Pseudobacteroides sp.: one gene and its partner. The protein of the gene in region 2 interacts with the protein of the main gene of each other region in a pairwise test. Links are inferred from orthologs where the notes say so. Each region holds a gene or a part of one and is shown on either strand. Other genes may lie near its edges.

Region 1 (9,961 bases), on a different replicon or contig from region 2:
ATAATTGTCAATACAACAACTTAGAACCTATTTTGTTGTCGTGAAAAATATATTTACCAGAGGAGGCGTTTATTATTAACACAAACTTTAGAAACAAATTTCTAGCAACAGTCATATTAGTATTTATTTCAACATCACTGCCGATTATTGCAAATGCAGTACTAGAAAAGGAAAGGATTTACAAAATATCCGGCTATGTAGGTACAGATTTTTATACTCCAAATCAGGCAAGTAAATCAGGTTACAAAGTTAAACCGGCAGACAACAGTACTCTATGCATAACAGACATAAACGGATATTTCGAACTAAATATTGTAACGCAAAGCCAGTCTGCCTTTACAATAGAAATTTCCAAAGACAACTACCTTACAAGGCAGATTAACCTTAACAATGTAGAGTCATCGGTACAGCTCGGAAGCAAGGATGAACCTTTGGTTCTTTGGGCCGGAGATATGATGCAAAACGGAGTTCAGGACGGTGTTATTAACATGTCCGATATAATAAATCTGGCAAAATCATTTAATCTAAGCATTGGTTATAATGGTTTTGATGAGAAATGTGATTTGAATATGGATAATGTTGTTAATATGAATGATATTGTAATTATTGCAAAGCATTTTAATACCTCAACCAAGGACTATCCTGATGTCAAGGGGGAGGTAACTACCACTGCAACACCAACATACCCAGGCACATATACACCTACTTCAACATCTGCTATAACACCCACTGTTACACCTACTCCAACTACAGCACTATACGTTAAAACAACTAAAAAAGACGGCTCCGCTGCTCTAACAATAACTTCCAACCTACCAAATCAAGCTGTTTATTTGACCTACTATGGCGGAAATATCAGCAGGATTGTTCCGGGCCCCAGCAGCCCTGAAATTATTGAGCAAAGCCTTGCCGGTTATACCGATGCCAATGGAACTCTTGAGGTTACCACACTTAAATATTCTAAAAACGTATCTATTGAATCAGCAATAGGTAAGGTTAAATCAAACCCGGTTTTGATGTCACACAGCTCAATTGAGATCATTAAGAACCCAAATAATAACTTTGAACTGTTTTTATTTACAGACATTCCGGGTGCCCCAATTACGATATCATATTATGAAGGTATAGGCGGCGAAATCGTTGTCGGCCCGCTGGAACGCAGAGTCATAAATACCCATTCAGCCGGCTCAACAGATGTCTTCGGTTTTGCAAAGGTCAATATATACGCTAACGATTATGTAAACTATCAACTTCAGGCTAAAGTAAACAATACATTATCAAATATTTTGCCAACACAATATGCAGATACCAGCAAATTAACATTTAACGCAAATAAGGATCTTATTGTTACATCCGCATTTGCAAATGCACCAGTTACAGTTTATTACTCTTCAATTAGCGATACAAGCTCCACTCCTAAATGGAATTCAGTAAATGGAACTACAAGTGCTTTCGGTGCCTTAATAATTCCAAACTCTGCACAATTTGATAACTGCAGGATATATGCACAGTTTGGCAATACAAGATCAACAAATATGTTTTATAACAAATAAAACGATTTATATTAATAGTGATTATAAATACTGACTAAAAGGGGCTTGATTAAAGCCCCTTTTAGTATCATACAGCCTCAAATTCTTCATCATCCTCTATACAGGGTAAAGTTATTGTAAAGGTTGTACCCTTGCCTAATTCACTTTGAACGTCAATATTTCCGCTATGTTGTTTGATTATTTGGTGGCATACATTCAATCCCAGCCCTGTACCGCTCTTTTTAGTTGTAAAGAAGGGGGTGCCTATTTTCTTTAAGTCTTCCTTTGATATGCCTTTTCCATTGTCTGAAATTTGTATAACCATCTCATTTGTCTGTTCATTATACCCTGTATCTATCTTAAGTTTTGCTGATTCTACTTCTGCCATTGCATCAATAGCATTTTTACAAATATTTAGCATAACTTGCTTTAGCTGTGACTCATCACAATATAAATACCTTTCTTCATTAGACAAATTGAAATCAATATCTACTCCTTTAACAAGGGAGGATGCCTCAATCATGGCTTTAATTGATTTGAATACATCACATAAGGAAACCTCTTCCATTTGAGCTTCTCTAGGCTTTGACAAAAATAAAAATTCACTTATTATTTTGTTCACCTCTTCAATATTACTTTTTATTTTTGCAGTATGGCCTTTAATCGTTTTATCATGGGAAAGCATATCGATTAACTGGCAGCGGCCTTTTATTGTTGTTAAGTAATTTCTGGTTTCATGCACTATTCCAGCACCCATTTGGCCCAATAACGCAAGTTTTTCCTGTTGTATCATTTTTTGCTGCTCTTTTCTAATCTCAGTTATATCTGTGCCTACACTTATCCCTCCGATTATTTCTCCCTCAATATTTTTAATCGGTGTAAAATACATGAGAAGCTCTTTCCTATTACCTTTCATAGACTTCACAGCAATCTCATGGTATTGTTTATCTTCAATTCCTCTCAGTGCCATATCGAAGAAATTATCGCAGTCGAAATCTACTAGTTTATTTAATTCATCCAGATCCATACCTTTGATCCTTTTATCTTCTATCTCAAATACCTCTTCGAGGGCTTTATTGTGCAATATAATCTTCCTATGCTTATCTATCATAAGCACGCTGTTGCTTATTGCGTTTAATATAGTCTGTGTTTGAAGATGAACATTCTCGAGTTCCTGCTCCCTTTTCGCATCCTTTATAAGAACCAAAATACCGCTGCCGATTCTCTGAGCTGTCACAGAAAGCTTGACAATATCGCCTCTTCCTGTTTGACAGATCCACATAATCTGGTTACCTTCAACTTTATTATTTATTAATTCATCTAAAAGAAATTTTTCGTCTTGCCTTTCTCCCCCAAATTCCTTTAGTACATCTTCCAGAAAATAACCATATAATTTATTTCTATCACACGCCAAAACATCTTCAAACATCCTGTTTACATATATAATTCTTCTGTCAAACCCACACTTAAGCACTGCTATAGGAAGTGCATCAAGAGTGCTGTTGAGGTTTTCTGTGATAGTTTTTATTTGTATATGTGCCTCATCCAGCTTCTTATATGCATTATCCAGCTTTATGTGTTCATCTTCAAGATTTTCATACGGATAAGTAACGGTGGAAATGTATATTCCTTTAAAGAGATAGAAATAAGACGCAATCTTTAAAACATGTCCTATGGTCCATATTGTAGACTCCACTGTAATATATAAAACAAAACAAAACTCTGCTGATATTGTGAGAATCAGTGATACGAAAATATATTTATATGTAACTATTCCTGTGCCGGAAACTTTATTTTTTGTAAAATACACTGCTAACATAAGTATGGACATTATAACAATTTCCATTATTAATTTTACCTGAGTAATTCCTTGTTCAGTTAGAAGTATGGGCAAATAATCATGATATACTATACAAAAAACCGATACACCTGAAGCTATTATTAATGTAATACATAGTGCCAGCCACTTATTAAGCCTAATCCTGAATGACTGCACCGACAACAATAGTATTACTGCCTCAGCAAATCTTCCCAGTACCCAGTACCAGGTCGATAGATCAAAGAATGAATGTGAATTTAGATTTAATTTGAAGTAAAACAAAGTATGCAGAGCATCAAAGAGTGCAACTGCAAGATAACCAAATCCTAAAATATATATTCCCGTAGTACCGTTATTATAGGTAAACCATGCTGCAAAGAAAGTGGATATTGAGATAAAAACACAGCTTAGTTCCAATGCCGAATGATAAATATCCAAATATTTTATTAGTACCGTATGTAAAACCACAGCAAAAAGGATTGATCCTGCAACGGTAAATAAATACTGAATAATTAAGGTTTTTATTGATACTTTACTATTCAATCGGTCATTTTGTTCTGTACCCAATTTAATCCCCCTGGTAAAATTAAGCTCATTTATTTTTACGATAATTAATACACAAATAACTATAAAAAGCTACATTATGAATACATTTCTTGCATTTCAAAATTATAACATATGCTTTAATATATGTCCAACATGCGTGGAAATATAAACCTTGACAACACCTTTAATACAGCTGGTATAATCATAATATAATAAGGGATTAAAGCTAAGTTAGAAAAACAACTGAATTTTTATACTTTTTGTATAAATTAAGAAAGGTAAGTATATGAACATACAGATATATGCTTTAAAAAAATGCTTCGATACTCAAAAGGCTGAACGCTATTTCAAGGAGAGGAACATCAGCTATCAGCTTGTAGACCTGGCCAAATACGGACTTAGCAAAGGGGAATTTGAAAGTGTAAAGAAAGCTGTCGGGCTGACAGATCTAATAAATGACAAGTGCAAGGAATATACTGCATTAAACATGCAGAGGCTTGGGACTGGAAAAGTAGCTGAAGAAGTGCTCTTTAAAAATCCCAAGCTCTATAAATCGCCTATAGTAAGGAATGGAAAACAAGCCACTGTTGGATACAAGCCGGAAATATGGAAGGATTGGGTATAAGTCATCACTTTATATCATAGCCTGCTATAAGGTCCTCCAAAGTGTCCCTTTTTCTTATAAGCCTGTCTGATCCGTCTTCACATATGAGTACTTCAGACGGTCTTAGCCTTAAATTGTAGTTTGAGCACATTGAGTATCCATATGCCCCTGCATCCAAAACAGCAACAATGTCGCCTTCCTGTATATCATCAGGAAGCAACCTGTCTTTTGCCAATACATCACCTGTTTCGCAAATATTTCCCACAACTGTGGCAATACTTCTTTTTTCACCGGTCAACAGCTTACCATTCCTGAAGAATACAATTTCATGATATGAGTCATACATGACAGGCCTCATAAGTACATTGAAGCCTATATCTGTCCCTATATACCTTCTTCCGTAGTTTACTTTTAAACTATATACCGTTCCAAGTAAAACTCCGCTTTCAGCCACAACATACCTTCCAGGTTCTGTTTTTATCTGAACCTCTCTGCCGTAGGCCTTCATCCACTCCAGGATTACCTTTTCAAGCCCGTGTGATAAATAAGAAAGATCAAGCCTGTTTTGGCTATCCTGTTTTTTATAAGGTATTCCAAAACCTCCCCCAAGATCAACAAACTCCAAGCCATCAAATGCTGAAGCAATGTGAAGAAGTGACTTAACCCCCTCAATATAAGGCTTTCCCTCTAAAAACAATGAGCCTATGTGCTGATTTACTCCGACAACTTTTAAAGAATATTTTTCAGCTATTTCTTTTACCTCATTAACAAGAGTGCTGTCAATTCCGAACTTTGTATTGCTACCTGCCGTAACCACCTTTTCATGGTGACCTGCTCCTACTCCCGGGTTAAACCTTATGGAAACCCGGCCACCTCTACCGATCTGACCATAAGTTTCAAGCTGAGACAATGAATCCACACTGACAAGAACCCCATTTGCTGCAGCGTATTTCATTTCATCCGCTGATACATTGTTTCCGACGTAGAAGATTTGAGAAGGTTTAAAGCCCGCTTTCAAAAGCACATAAATCTCACCTGGAGACATTGCATCTGCATTCAACCCTTCATCCCTGACAATCTTCAAAAGCTCAATATTTGAGTTTGCTTTTATTGAGTAGTTAGCCACAAACCACGGATATCTTATAAGATTTTTCATTTCTCTGCAGTTTTTTCTAAGGGTCTTTTCGTCATACAGATATAAGGGACTTCCGTATTTATCCAAAATTCTCTTCAAATCAATGTTGTTATAAAAATTGTAATCAAATTCCATATTGTCATTATTCATATTATTTATCCCCTTTTAGCTCTGAAATCTGTATTTCGTTTTTCAAAGAATCCTTAACCAGCTCAACCAACGGCTTATTTTTTGAATATAGGCAGATGTCCTGGTCACCTCCTGTTATGCAGCCTGTAAGCACCTCGGTTGAATCAGCAATAAGCCTTATCTGTCCTGAAGCCTTGGTAGTATAATGGACTATAGCCCCATTTATATCAAGCTTTCCTGATGCTATAGCTACAACCTTTACACCCCTTTTTATTGCCTTTTCCAACTCATCTGATATATAATCAAATTCTTTGTCAGTCATTGAAATATATACTCTTTCCTTTGCCTCTCCAATAATGTTTTTCATTTTATCCAGTATGTGCTTAATGCCACTTATTGTTATATATGGCTCATATGGCTTACGGCCTTTGGGGCATTCCATTTTAATTATTTCTGTTACTTCTTTTATGTGGTCTACCACATTTTTGCAATATTCCTCAACCTGCACCGCAGTGTATCTGGGAACACTTCCTTCAACCAGATACGCACCGCCTTTTTCAACAAGTGCAGCCAGTGCTTGATATACATTGGCTCTTGGAATGCCTGTCACCTTTGCTGCTTCATACCCAGTAAGCTCACCCTCCCTTGAAAGTGCAACATACAATTCGGATTCATGTCTCGTAAGTCCTGTTACCATAAGGCTTTGAATTAGATTTATATCTATCACCACCCAATTATAGCAATATCATCGCCCTATTATGGTAGTATTATTTACTACCACTATAATGTTACTACATATTCAAGTAATATGTCAATGCATTGTTTAATACATAGGATTTATTTTTATATTTACTATGTTAAAAAGTGTAGCCAATAAACCTAAGGATAATTATCAATTTCTTATTATGGATATTATCTAAAATACCGATAGATTTAGCATGGTAAGTAGTTCAGACTATATTTATAACAATAAGTACAGAGGAGATAATCTATGAAAAAGATATCCACAAAAATTGTTATCTTGTCTTTAATTAATTCGCTGATTATTGCATTAACAATATCCATTGTAACATCTATAATGGGAAGCCAGGGATCTGCTTCTGACAGAAGTGCTATTCCTTTTTCTGTATTAATCGGTACGCTGACTTCAATGTTAATCGGTGCCTGTTTATCATACTTAATTGGAATTTATATATCAAAACCAATAGTCAAATTAACTGAAGCTGCCAAGAGAATGGCTCAGCTAGACTTGTCCGAAAACAATGATTTTAAAAAAACATTAAATAGCAAAGATGAGTGCGGAGCCATGGCAAAGGCTTTATGGGAAACCAGAAAATCAATGAGTGACCTTATAAAAAGAGTAACACATATCTCAAACAATCTATCACTACATTCAAAGGAATTAAGCGAATCCGCAGATGAAAATACAAAAACCATAAACCAAATCGTACTAACAATAAATGAAATCGCAGAAGGCAATAACCACCAGGCAGAAATCGTCAATAGCACGAGCCAAACAATTTCAGATGTTGTAAATACTATAGATGGAGTTAATCAAGCTACTTCGGAAAATGCTGAAAACGCTGTTAAATCACTGGAGATGGTCAGACTAGGTCAGAGTGCGGTTGATCTGGTTATGGAAAGAATGCGTGAGAATTTTAATATTACACACGAGGTTGGCAATTCCATCAATGAGTTAGGTGAAATGGTTGCAAAAGTTGAGGGCATTGTTGATGTAATAACATCTATAACGGAACAGACTAATCTTTTGGCTCTCAATGCAGCAATAGAAGCTGCTAGAGCAGGAGAAGCAGGAAAAGGTTTTGCCGTCGTTTCGGAAGAAATCAGAAAGCTGGCTGAGGGGTCAGCATCCGCTGCAAAAGAAATAACAACAATCATAAGAGAAACTACAGAAAAAAGCAAACAGACCTCTGAAAACATGGCTTTATCAAAAGTAACTGTCAATTCCCAGGCTGAAGCCGTAAATAATACAAAAGATGCTTTTGATAAAATTAAGATGGCTGTAGAAGATATAGTAAAACGTTCACAACACTCCGCAGAGATGCTTCAAAACATTGACTCCAGATCAAAAGAAATCGCAACCCAGACTCAGGATATGGCCTCAGTAGCACAGCAATCGGCAGCAAGCTCGGAGGAAATATCTGCTTCCGGTCAGGAACAGCTGGCATCAATTGAGATTGTGGCACAAGCTGCAGCAGGATTATCCAAGATGGCCGATGAACTCACACTTGAAGTAAAGAAGTTTAAGATTTAATATTTACATCGACAAAGGCTCCCCTTATCTTGTTTATGCAAGGTAGGGGGAATTTTATTGCTTTTTTATCACACAACAAATTTATAACATAATGATAATTTTTTACTTTTATGCTTTTTAAAGTAAACTTTTTGTGTTAATATTATGTTAATCCCTTTATCTACATTAAAAGTGATTAATCTATTACATTTGTCTGTCGCAAATCCCGTTAACCCGTTCGTTATTTGCTCCGCCAAATGTAAGATTATTAACACTTTTAATATAGCAAAGGTATTAAATAAAATGCATCGATGCAATTGTAGGGCTAATAATCAGACAAACAAAAGAATGGGGGATTAGTATGAACAAAAGAAGTAAATTTTTAACTACATACGTAGTAGTTTTATTTGTAATTGCCATTTTCAGCATATCAGGCTATGCAGCTATGTATGAATGTGAGCTAAATGACACATTTGAGTCAGCAACACCTCTTGACAAATATGGTAACTACAACGAAAAAATTATCGGTAACTTAGACAGTGTGATAGATGAGGATTATTTTATCTTTACACCAATGTACACAGGACCTTATGAGATCACTATAGAGTCAGGTAATTCTGCAACAAAAACTTTATACAACCCATCCAGAGAAATAATTGATGAGACCCCAAATAGTACTCTACGTGCTGAATTAACAGGAAACCACAACTATTATATAAAACTCAAATGCAATAGCACATATGATATGTCAAAGGCCGGCTATACAATCAGCATTATCCCGTTAAAGCCAAATAGAATAACCATAACTGAAGTAGAATATAACAGCTCATTCCTGTCTGCCAATATTCTACCAAACAATACAAAGACAGTCTCCATTTCCGGAGCAATTAACCAGCCTGCTGACGAAGACTATTACATGTTTACTCCACGGATAAGCGGAACATACACTATAAAAACCACTGGTTCCACCGATACAGTAGGGTATCTTTATGATAATAACGGAATCGGTACAGGTATAATGCGTCCCGCAAGCAAGCAATATCTTACCACTAATGATGATTACGGCAGCGGAAACTTTAGTATCACATATGATCTGTCGGCATCTACCACTTATTATATAAAGGTTACACATTGGGATTCAAGTGCTAACAGCGGTGATTATAATCTTGTTGTTTCCATTCCTCAGGAAACCATTTCTTATGATAATGAGGGAAATTCAATCAATTCAGCCTATGTGCTAAGTGCCGGAACTCCATATACTGCACAAATAAACTCATCCTCTGATGTAGACTATTTCAGATTTACTGCTTCTCAAACAGCCTACTACAGGATTGAAACCAAGGGCTTCAATAATACAACAGGACAGGTTTATAGCGGCAGTGGACAGCTTTTGGCCAGTGATACAGATGCAGTAGAAAACTGTGTACTGGAAATGCAGCTTCAGAAAAACATAGCTTATTATATAAAAGTAACCGATAGCAATGGTTCAACAGGAAATTATACAATCAGTGTAACCAGGGGAAAAACTCTGCCACTTGTATACCAGACCCAGCAGCCTTACAGTTTATTATGCTGGGCAACAAGTGCATCCATGGTGAGTTCCTATATCAATAACACCAATATAAACCGTACTGTTGAAATTGCTAAATATATTTATCCAAATTCTTATTCCTACCAGTTTAACCAACCAAATACTATGTCTACCCTATCAGAAGGCATAGAAAGATACATAACAGGTTATTCAGCAAGACATATAACTCCAAAAAAGTTCTCAAGTGTTTTTGGAGCATATCCTTTCGATGATATTGTGAAAGCTATTGATATGAATTCACCCATAGCCTTTCTTATAGATAATCATTGTATAGTGGGTAAAGGTTATATGTATCAGAAAGATGGGGTAACAGGCCCATTTGTGATCTATAATGACCCATGGGATGGTCAG
Region 2 (6,868 bases):
ATACTTGTGAATATTAAGATCACTAATACAAAAAATTTTAATCTTTCCCATTTAGCCAGGTTCATAAAAACCCCAAATTTCATTTTAATTTATTTGAATATACCTTTAAAAAAGTCAGTAATCTTTATTATGCCGTTTTTAATTTTTTCGGTCAAATCCTCTTTCATGACATTGAGTGTATAATCGCTTATCTGCAAGTTTTCACCTATTAAAGGTTTTTGGACTTTTCCAGGACTTTTCTTATATGCAACAATCCTTATCTTGTTAATGCCATCCTGAGGAAATTCTATTTCCTTGATAAGAATGCCATATTTCCCAAGATCCCAGCTAGTATTACCTTCAACGTCCGGAAAATCTATGTAACTTTTTGTTTCCTTGTCATATATCAGTAACTTAACAACTATATCTTCCGGTTCTTTTTCCTCCGAAACGCCGCATATAACATAGGACCTTTTACATTTCGATTCGTCTTTTTCCGGCCTTGTGATGGTAACTAAAAACTGTTTGGCCGTTGGCTTGGTATCCATACTGTAAATAAAGTCATTATCAAGTATATTCGCACCATTCTTCTGGTAGGAAAATGAAACAGTGGATAGCATTAATGCCGAGACAATAAAAATTGTCAGAAAACTACAAAATTTCTTTAACATTGTACAACACCTCAAAATGATTAAACCTTAAATCAGATTATTTTTTTATGCATTCTCTATATATGACTCTATATTAATTATACTACAATTTATGTTACAAATCTATTACATTGTATTTAAAATTAAATTACATTCGGTAATATACAAAACTACGTCATATTTCGCAAGACAACCTCAAGTTTACGGTCAGTACAGTACCCACACCAATCTCACTCGAAACTAATATTGTGCCGCCATGAGCCTCCACAATCTCCTTTGCAATGGCTAGGCCAAGGCCTGTACCGCCCATCTCCCTTGAGCGGGCTTTGTCCACCCTGTAAAATCTTTCGAAGACCCTTTTAATATCCTCCTGAGATATGCCGATTCCCGTATCAGCAACCCTGATAAATGCCATGTTCTCATTAACACCTACACTTACTGTTATGATGCCTCTAATATGGGTATATTTGATAGCGTTGCTTATTATATTTATCACAACCTGCTCTATACGATCCCTGTCTGCATACACTTCTCCAGGGTCTTCCTCAACAAAAAACTCAAGTGACTGTTCCTTGATTTTTGCATCAATGGACATTTTATTCACACAATTCTTTACAATTTCCGTCAACTGTATATTTTTCTTATTCCAGTGCATTTTTTTATTGTCCAGACTGGACAACTGCAATAGATCCTTAACGAGCCTTGTCATTCTGTCTGCCTCTGAGTTTATTACTCCCAGGAATTTTTCTGCTATTTCACCATTCCTGTACTCACCATCCAAAAGGGTCTCGGCATAGCTTTTTATAGATGTAAGCGGAGTCCTGAGCTCATGTGAAACGTTGGCAACAAACTCTTTTCTCATATCATCAAGCCTTTGCTGCTCTGTAATATCTTGAAGCACAATAATTATACCCTCAGCATTGTTTTCCTCATCGGTAAATAATGCAAAGTATATTTTTATTATTTTGTGCATGGTCCTTATATTTGCTTCTCTAGAGGCAGATGACTCAGACTCTAAAAGATCCTCTATGCTTATATCCAAAGAATAGCTTTTTGCAAACTCGTAAAAAGTAAAGCTTGCATCCCTTAGCCCCAGCATTCTTAAAGATGCCGGGTTGGAATGTATAACCTCACCCGACATATTAAAGGCTATTACTCCGTCCGCCATGTATTTTAAAATAGTTTCTATTTTGCTTTTTTCACTGGAAATACCGATAATCTTCTGCTTCAGCTCTTTAGCCATAAAGTTAAATGTCTTTGTCAACTTTCCAATCTCATCCTCGGATTTTACATCAACCAATTGGTCGAAATCGCCCCCAGCAACCTTTTGTGCCTTATGCATTACGTTTATAATTGGAATGGTGATGGTTTTTGAGAGAGCATACCCGATTAGCAACGATAGAATTATTGCAATTATTGAGCTCTTAAGTAAATCAATATTGAGATTATCTATAGTATTACCCAAATCCTGCCTATAATACCTAAAATAAAGTATATAATTACCATTTGTCCAGGCATAGTCATAAAAGGCAGTTCCGTCTGCAGTATGCATCAGAATTTCCTTGTCTCCGATTTGTCCGGACATTGCAGTGACAAAATTCTTGGACTTCAATAAATCCTCAAGGTAAGCACTCTTGTCATTATCGCTGTATCTTGAGTCGTAAAATTTATCGATATTAAGGTCCTTATCAACAAGAGCATAGGTTCTGTCTTCCCCGACATAGAAAGTAAGAATTGCATAATTCTTGTCCACAAGGGATTTTTTAGCTTCAGCTACTCCTGCCTTTTTGTTGTTTTTAAGCTCCCACTTGTTTAGCCCCGATTCTATGCTTGCCTTAAAGCTCTGGAAGTAGGTAGATTCTACCGAGTCTATTAAAAACAGCCACATAATAATCATAAGGACCAAGGTTATAGAAATAAAGATAGAAACCAGCTTCCACTGCAAACTCCGTGAAAATCTCCAGAAAAATCTCTTTATAAACTTCCAACGCAATTCCCTAAAATGCATCTTATCCTACCTTTTTGAAGAAGTAACCTACACCTCTTTTTGTAATTATATACTCGGGCTCGCTAGGATTCTTCTCCAGCTTTTCTCTTATTCTTCTAACTGTCACATCAACCGTACGTACATCGCCATAATATTCATAACCCCAGACCTTTTCCAAAAGCACCTCCCTGGAAAAAACCTGTCCCTGGGAAAGAGCCAGAAATTTAACCAGCTCAAACTCTCTTAAAGTAAGCTCTATAGTAGTATTATCATTTTTTATTTCATAACGTTCGAAATCAATTTCAAGATTGCCTATTTTCATTATACTTTCAGTATTGGAAGGCTGTACCTCTGAAAGTGCAGTCCTTCTTATGTTTGCCTTTACCCTGGCCATAAGCTCCCTAGGACTAAACGGCTTGGTAATATAGTCATCCGCACCAAGCTCAAGGCCTAACACCTTATCCACTTCCTCTTCCTTTGCAGTAAGCATCAATATAGGTGTGGAAAGGCTTTGCCTGATTTTACGACATACAGTAAATCCATCCATTTTAGGCAGCATTATATCAAGAAGGATCAAGTCAGGCTTCTGGTTTATTGCCAGCTCTAACCCCTGCTCTCCATCATGAGCCTCTATTGTATCGAATCCTTCCTTTTTTAGGTTAAATTTAAGAATGTCAACAATGTTTTTCTCATCTTCTACTATCAGTATTTTTTTATTCACAAAACACACTCCTAACAGAAAATATTATTTATCTGCATATCTCTTTATCTATTAGTCATTTCGGCAAGCAATGAAGCATATCAGAGTGACTGATAATAAGCCATTTTACTATTAGTATAGTATACTTTATACATTATAACATTTATAATCAAAAATAAAATCACAAATTTATGGTTTATAAATTTTAATAATTTCCATTGATAAAATTCCATATTATGTTATAATTATTACAAGTGGGTTGTCCATAGTTTATCTGAAATAATGTCAGTTGATTTATCAAGTCAATTAAAGGAGGCTATTATTTCATGTCAAAAGAACTCATGTATTCAATTATTGCACGTATGCACATCCGTCTTAACAAAATCATTGAAACCAATAACTTCGACCTTCAGAGTCACCCGGTTCAACACTACAGCCGAAGGCTGGACAGGGTTCTAACCTGCTATAACAGAAAACTATGAACTATTGAGCTTTCTTGTAAGTAGGTACAATCATTTGTACATATTCCATAACCTCGTTGGCGTCTGTCATAATTATTTCCTTCAATCGGTCCAACTCACGCTTAAGCATTACCAAATCAGTAAAAACAGGCTTCGCTACAAATATTTTTTTATTGGCGGTGGACTTAAGGCCTTCTTCATCCATAAGCAGCTCTTCATACAATTTTTCACCAGGCCTTAATCCGGTAATCTCAATTTTTATATCTTCATCGGGCTCGAAACCTGATAGTTTTATCAGGTTTCTGGCTAAATCATATATCTTTACGGGATTGCCCATGTCAAGGACAAATATTTCCCCGCCTTTTGCCATAGCTCCAGCCTGAATTACCAGCTGAACGGCTTCAGGTATGGTCATAAAGAACCTTGTAACCTCAGTATGAGTAACTGTAACAGGTCCTCCCTGTTCAATCTGCTTTTTAAACAGGGGAATAACGCTGCCGTTGCTGCCTAGTACATTTCCAAATCTAACGGCAACAAACTCCGTTTTGCTGTGTTTGTTTATTGCCTGAATTATCATTTCTGCTATTCTTTTTGTTGCTCCCATGATGTTTGTTGGGTTTACCGCCTTATCGGTGGAAATAAGCACAAACCTTTTTGTGTCGTACTTATCCGCACACTCTGCAACATTCATAGTGCCGAAAACATTATTCTTAATAGCCTCAGTGGGGTTGGCTTCCATCAAAGGCACATGCTTGTGTGCTGCCGCATGAAACACAACATTTGGTCTGTATTTTTTGAACAAGCTGTCTATTCTGTGTTTTTCTCTTATGTTTGCAATAACGGTTGTCAGATTAAGCCCAGGATAATTGTATATAAGCTCGTTCTGAATGTCATAAGCATTATTTTCATAATTGTCCAGTATTATAAGGTGCTTCGGCTTAAACGAGGCGATCTGCCTGCACAGCTCGGAACCGATTGATCCTCCTCCGCCTGTAACCATGATAACCTGACCTTCAACGTATGATGTTATCTTCTCAATATCAAGGTTAACGGGCTCCCTTCCAAGAAGGTCCTCTATATTTACATCCCTTATCTTCTGGATCATAACAGTCTCGTCAATAAGCTGTGCCATGGAAGGCAGTATCTTTACCTTACAATCGGTCTTAGAGCATTCATTGTATATTTCGTTTATTACCTGGTTGGATGCTCCCGGTATTGTGATAATAACCTCATCTATCTTCTTGCGGATTATGATATCCAGTATATCTTTGTTTTGCCCTATTATGGGGACTCCATTTATCTCCTTGCCTATTTTATATGGATCCTCATCTACTATTGCAACAGGTATGCTGTTTAGCTCTGTGTGGCGTCTAAGCTCCCTTATGAGCACAGCACCCAGATTACCCCCACCTGCAATAAGAACTCTCTTGGAGTTTTTTAATTGTATTTTTTCACCTTTTACAATCCTTCTAAATACCCTGTAAGCAAACCTTGAGCCGCCAAGCATAAAAATATCCACCAAAAAACAAATAGCAAAAATACTTGCAGGTACAGTTACCTTGAAAATAAGCATGTCCCTTTCAGCAAATATACGCTCAACAAAAACAAAGCACTGCATTATCACATTTCCAATAAATGCAGCCTTTACTATGTTCACCATTTCGTAGATTCCGGCATATCTCCAAAGGCTGCTGTAGAGCTTGAACAATGCGTTTGACACAACCTTTATCAACGTCGCAGCGATAAATATATAGATTATATTCTTTTTTACTTCAGGCGGCATATTGCTTAAATCGCCGTCAAACCTCAGTAAATATGCAAATAATACAGCAATGTTAATTAAAAATATATCTAAAATCACCAGAAGCTTTGATCTTATCTCTCTTCTCATATCAGACCTCCCTAAACTTAACAAATGCTTGCGAATTTTCAATCTTAATTGTTTCCGTAAGCTCAAGTACCGCTTTTAGCTATTTATACTTTAATGTGCTCTTTTTCCTGAATTTCTTGCTTTCCTTCAACAACACCTTTTGACAATATGACGTTCGTAAATGTTTTTAATACAATTTTCACATCAAGGAAGAACGACATATTCTCAACATAATACTTGTCATATTCCACCTTAACAGGAATAGGAAGCTCGTCTCTTCCATTAATCTGTGCCCAACCTGTAATTCCCGGCCTTACACTGTTTGCACCTGCAATGTCCCTCATCTCTATAAGATCATACTGGTTGTATAGAGCAGGCCTAGGTCCCACAAAGCTCATCTCACCCTTAAATATGTTAATGAGCTGGGGAAGCTCATCAAGGCTGGTTTTTCTTAAAATTTTACCCACAGGTGTAATAAACGCATCAGGCTTATCCAAAAGATGAGTAGGAACATCCTTTGGCGTATCAATATACATACTTCTGAATTTATATATATTAAACTCCTTTTTGTCCTTACCTATGCGACGCTGACTGAATATAACAGGACCTTTTGAAGTAAGCTTTACCAGTATAACTAAAGCCAATAGCACCGGTGACAGCAATACAATAACCACTATTGAAAATAACAAATCAAAAATCCTCTTCATTTGCCTCACTCTTTCTTAAAAAGTTACTTATGTTTTCTCTATATAATTAACCCCAATAATAAATTTACAACTGTTTTATAATTCGGTATCTATATATACCAAGTATATAAAACAGTTGTTAGTAAATCAACCCTAAAATAAAGAATAGCCAATGTTAATTAATACACTTATTCACAAGCTTTTGAAATATTTCCCGCTGACGGATAAGGACCTTTCTTTCATCAAACTCTTCCAAGGCTTTCTTCCTTGCATTTATTCCCATCCTTGTCCTCTCGTCCGGGTTTTCAACCAAATATATTATTTTGTCTGCAAGCAGTTTGTGATCAGCCACAGGAACTAAAAAGCCGGTATCCCCTTCGTCAACCTCTTCCCTGCAGCCCCTAATATTGGTAGCCACCGCCGGCTTGCACATACACATGGCCTCTATAAGGGATCTAGGCATTCCCTCCCTGTAAGAAGGAAGTGTAAATATGTCGGTAATAGCAAGAAGTTCCGGTATATCTGATCTTGAGCC

Evidence for each region.
Region 1: the proteins of yycF (region 2) and lysA interact in binary tests that used the Escherichia coli proteins (3 or more experiments, as listed by UniProt). The link is inferred for Pseudobacteroides sp. from one-to-one orthologs.

Annotation. Positions count from the first base shown.
Region 1 is NZ_DATCTU010000102.1:6,754-16,714, forward strand. Bases 3,657-6,619 are described here. They hold lysA (diaminopimelate decarboxylase), read right to left. Parts: upstream 5,787-6,619; coding sequence 4,527-5,786; downstream 3,657-4,526. Other genes in these bases: VIO64_RS16090 (MASE3 domain-containing protein), read right to left, coding at 3,657-3,918; VIO64_RS16095 (arsenate reductase family protein), read left to right, coding at 4,184-4,522; VIO64_RS16105 (TrmB family transcriptional regulator), read right to left, coding at 5,788-6,492. In the rest of the region: VIO64_RS16085 (hypothetical protein), read left to right, coding at 432-1,553; more of VIO64_RS16090, read right to left, coding at 1,621-3,656; VIO64_RS16110 (HAMP domain-containing methyl-accepting chemotaxis protein), read left to right, coding at 6,757-8,040; VIO64_RS16115 (papain-like cysteine protease family protein), read left to right, coding at 8,381-9,961. UniProt on the Escherichia coli protein: Specifically catalyzes the decarboxylation of meso-diaminopimelate (meso-DAP) to L-lysine. Is not active against the DD- or LL-isomers of diaminopimelate.
Region 2 is NZ_DATCTU010000123.1:45,496-52,363, reverse strand. The notes cover bases 1,489-4,380. They hold yycF (response regulator YycF), read right to left. Parts: upstream 3,338-4,380; coding sequence 2,639-3,337; downstream 1,489-2,638. Other genes in these bases: VIO64_RS21445 (nucleoside-diphosphate sugar epimerase/dehydratase), read right to left, coding at 3,800-4,380; VIO64_RS21450 (hypothetical protein), read left to right, coding at 3,643-3,798; VIO64_RS21460 (ATP-binding protein), read right to left, coding at 1,489-2,574. Also shown: VIO64_RS21465 (hypothetical protein), read right to left, coding at 90-650; more of VIO64_RS21460, read right to left, coding at 805-1,488; more of VIO64_RS21445, read right to left, coding at 4,381-5,668; VIO64_RS21440 (sugar transferase), read right to left, coding at 5,752-6,354; VIO64_RS21435 (glycosyltransferase family 4 protein), read right to left, coding at 6,509-6,868. UniProt on the Escherichia coli protein: Response regulator member of the two-component regulatory system CpxA/CpxR which responds to envelope stress response by activating expression of downstream genes including cpxP, degP, dsbA and ppiA.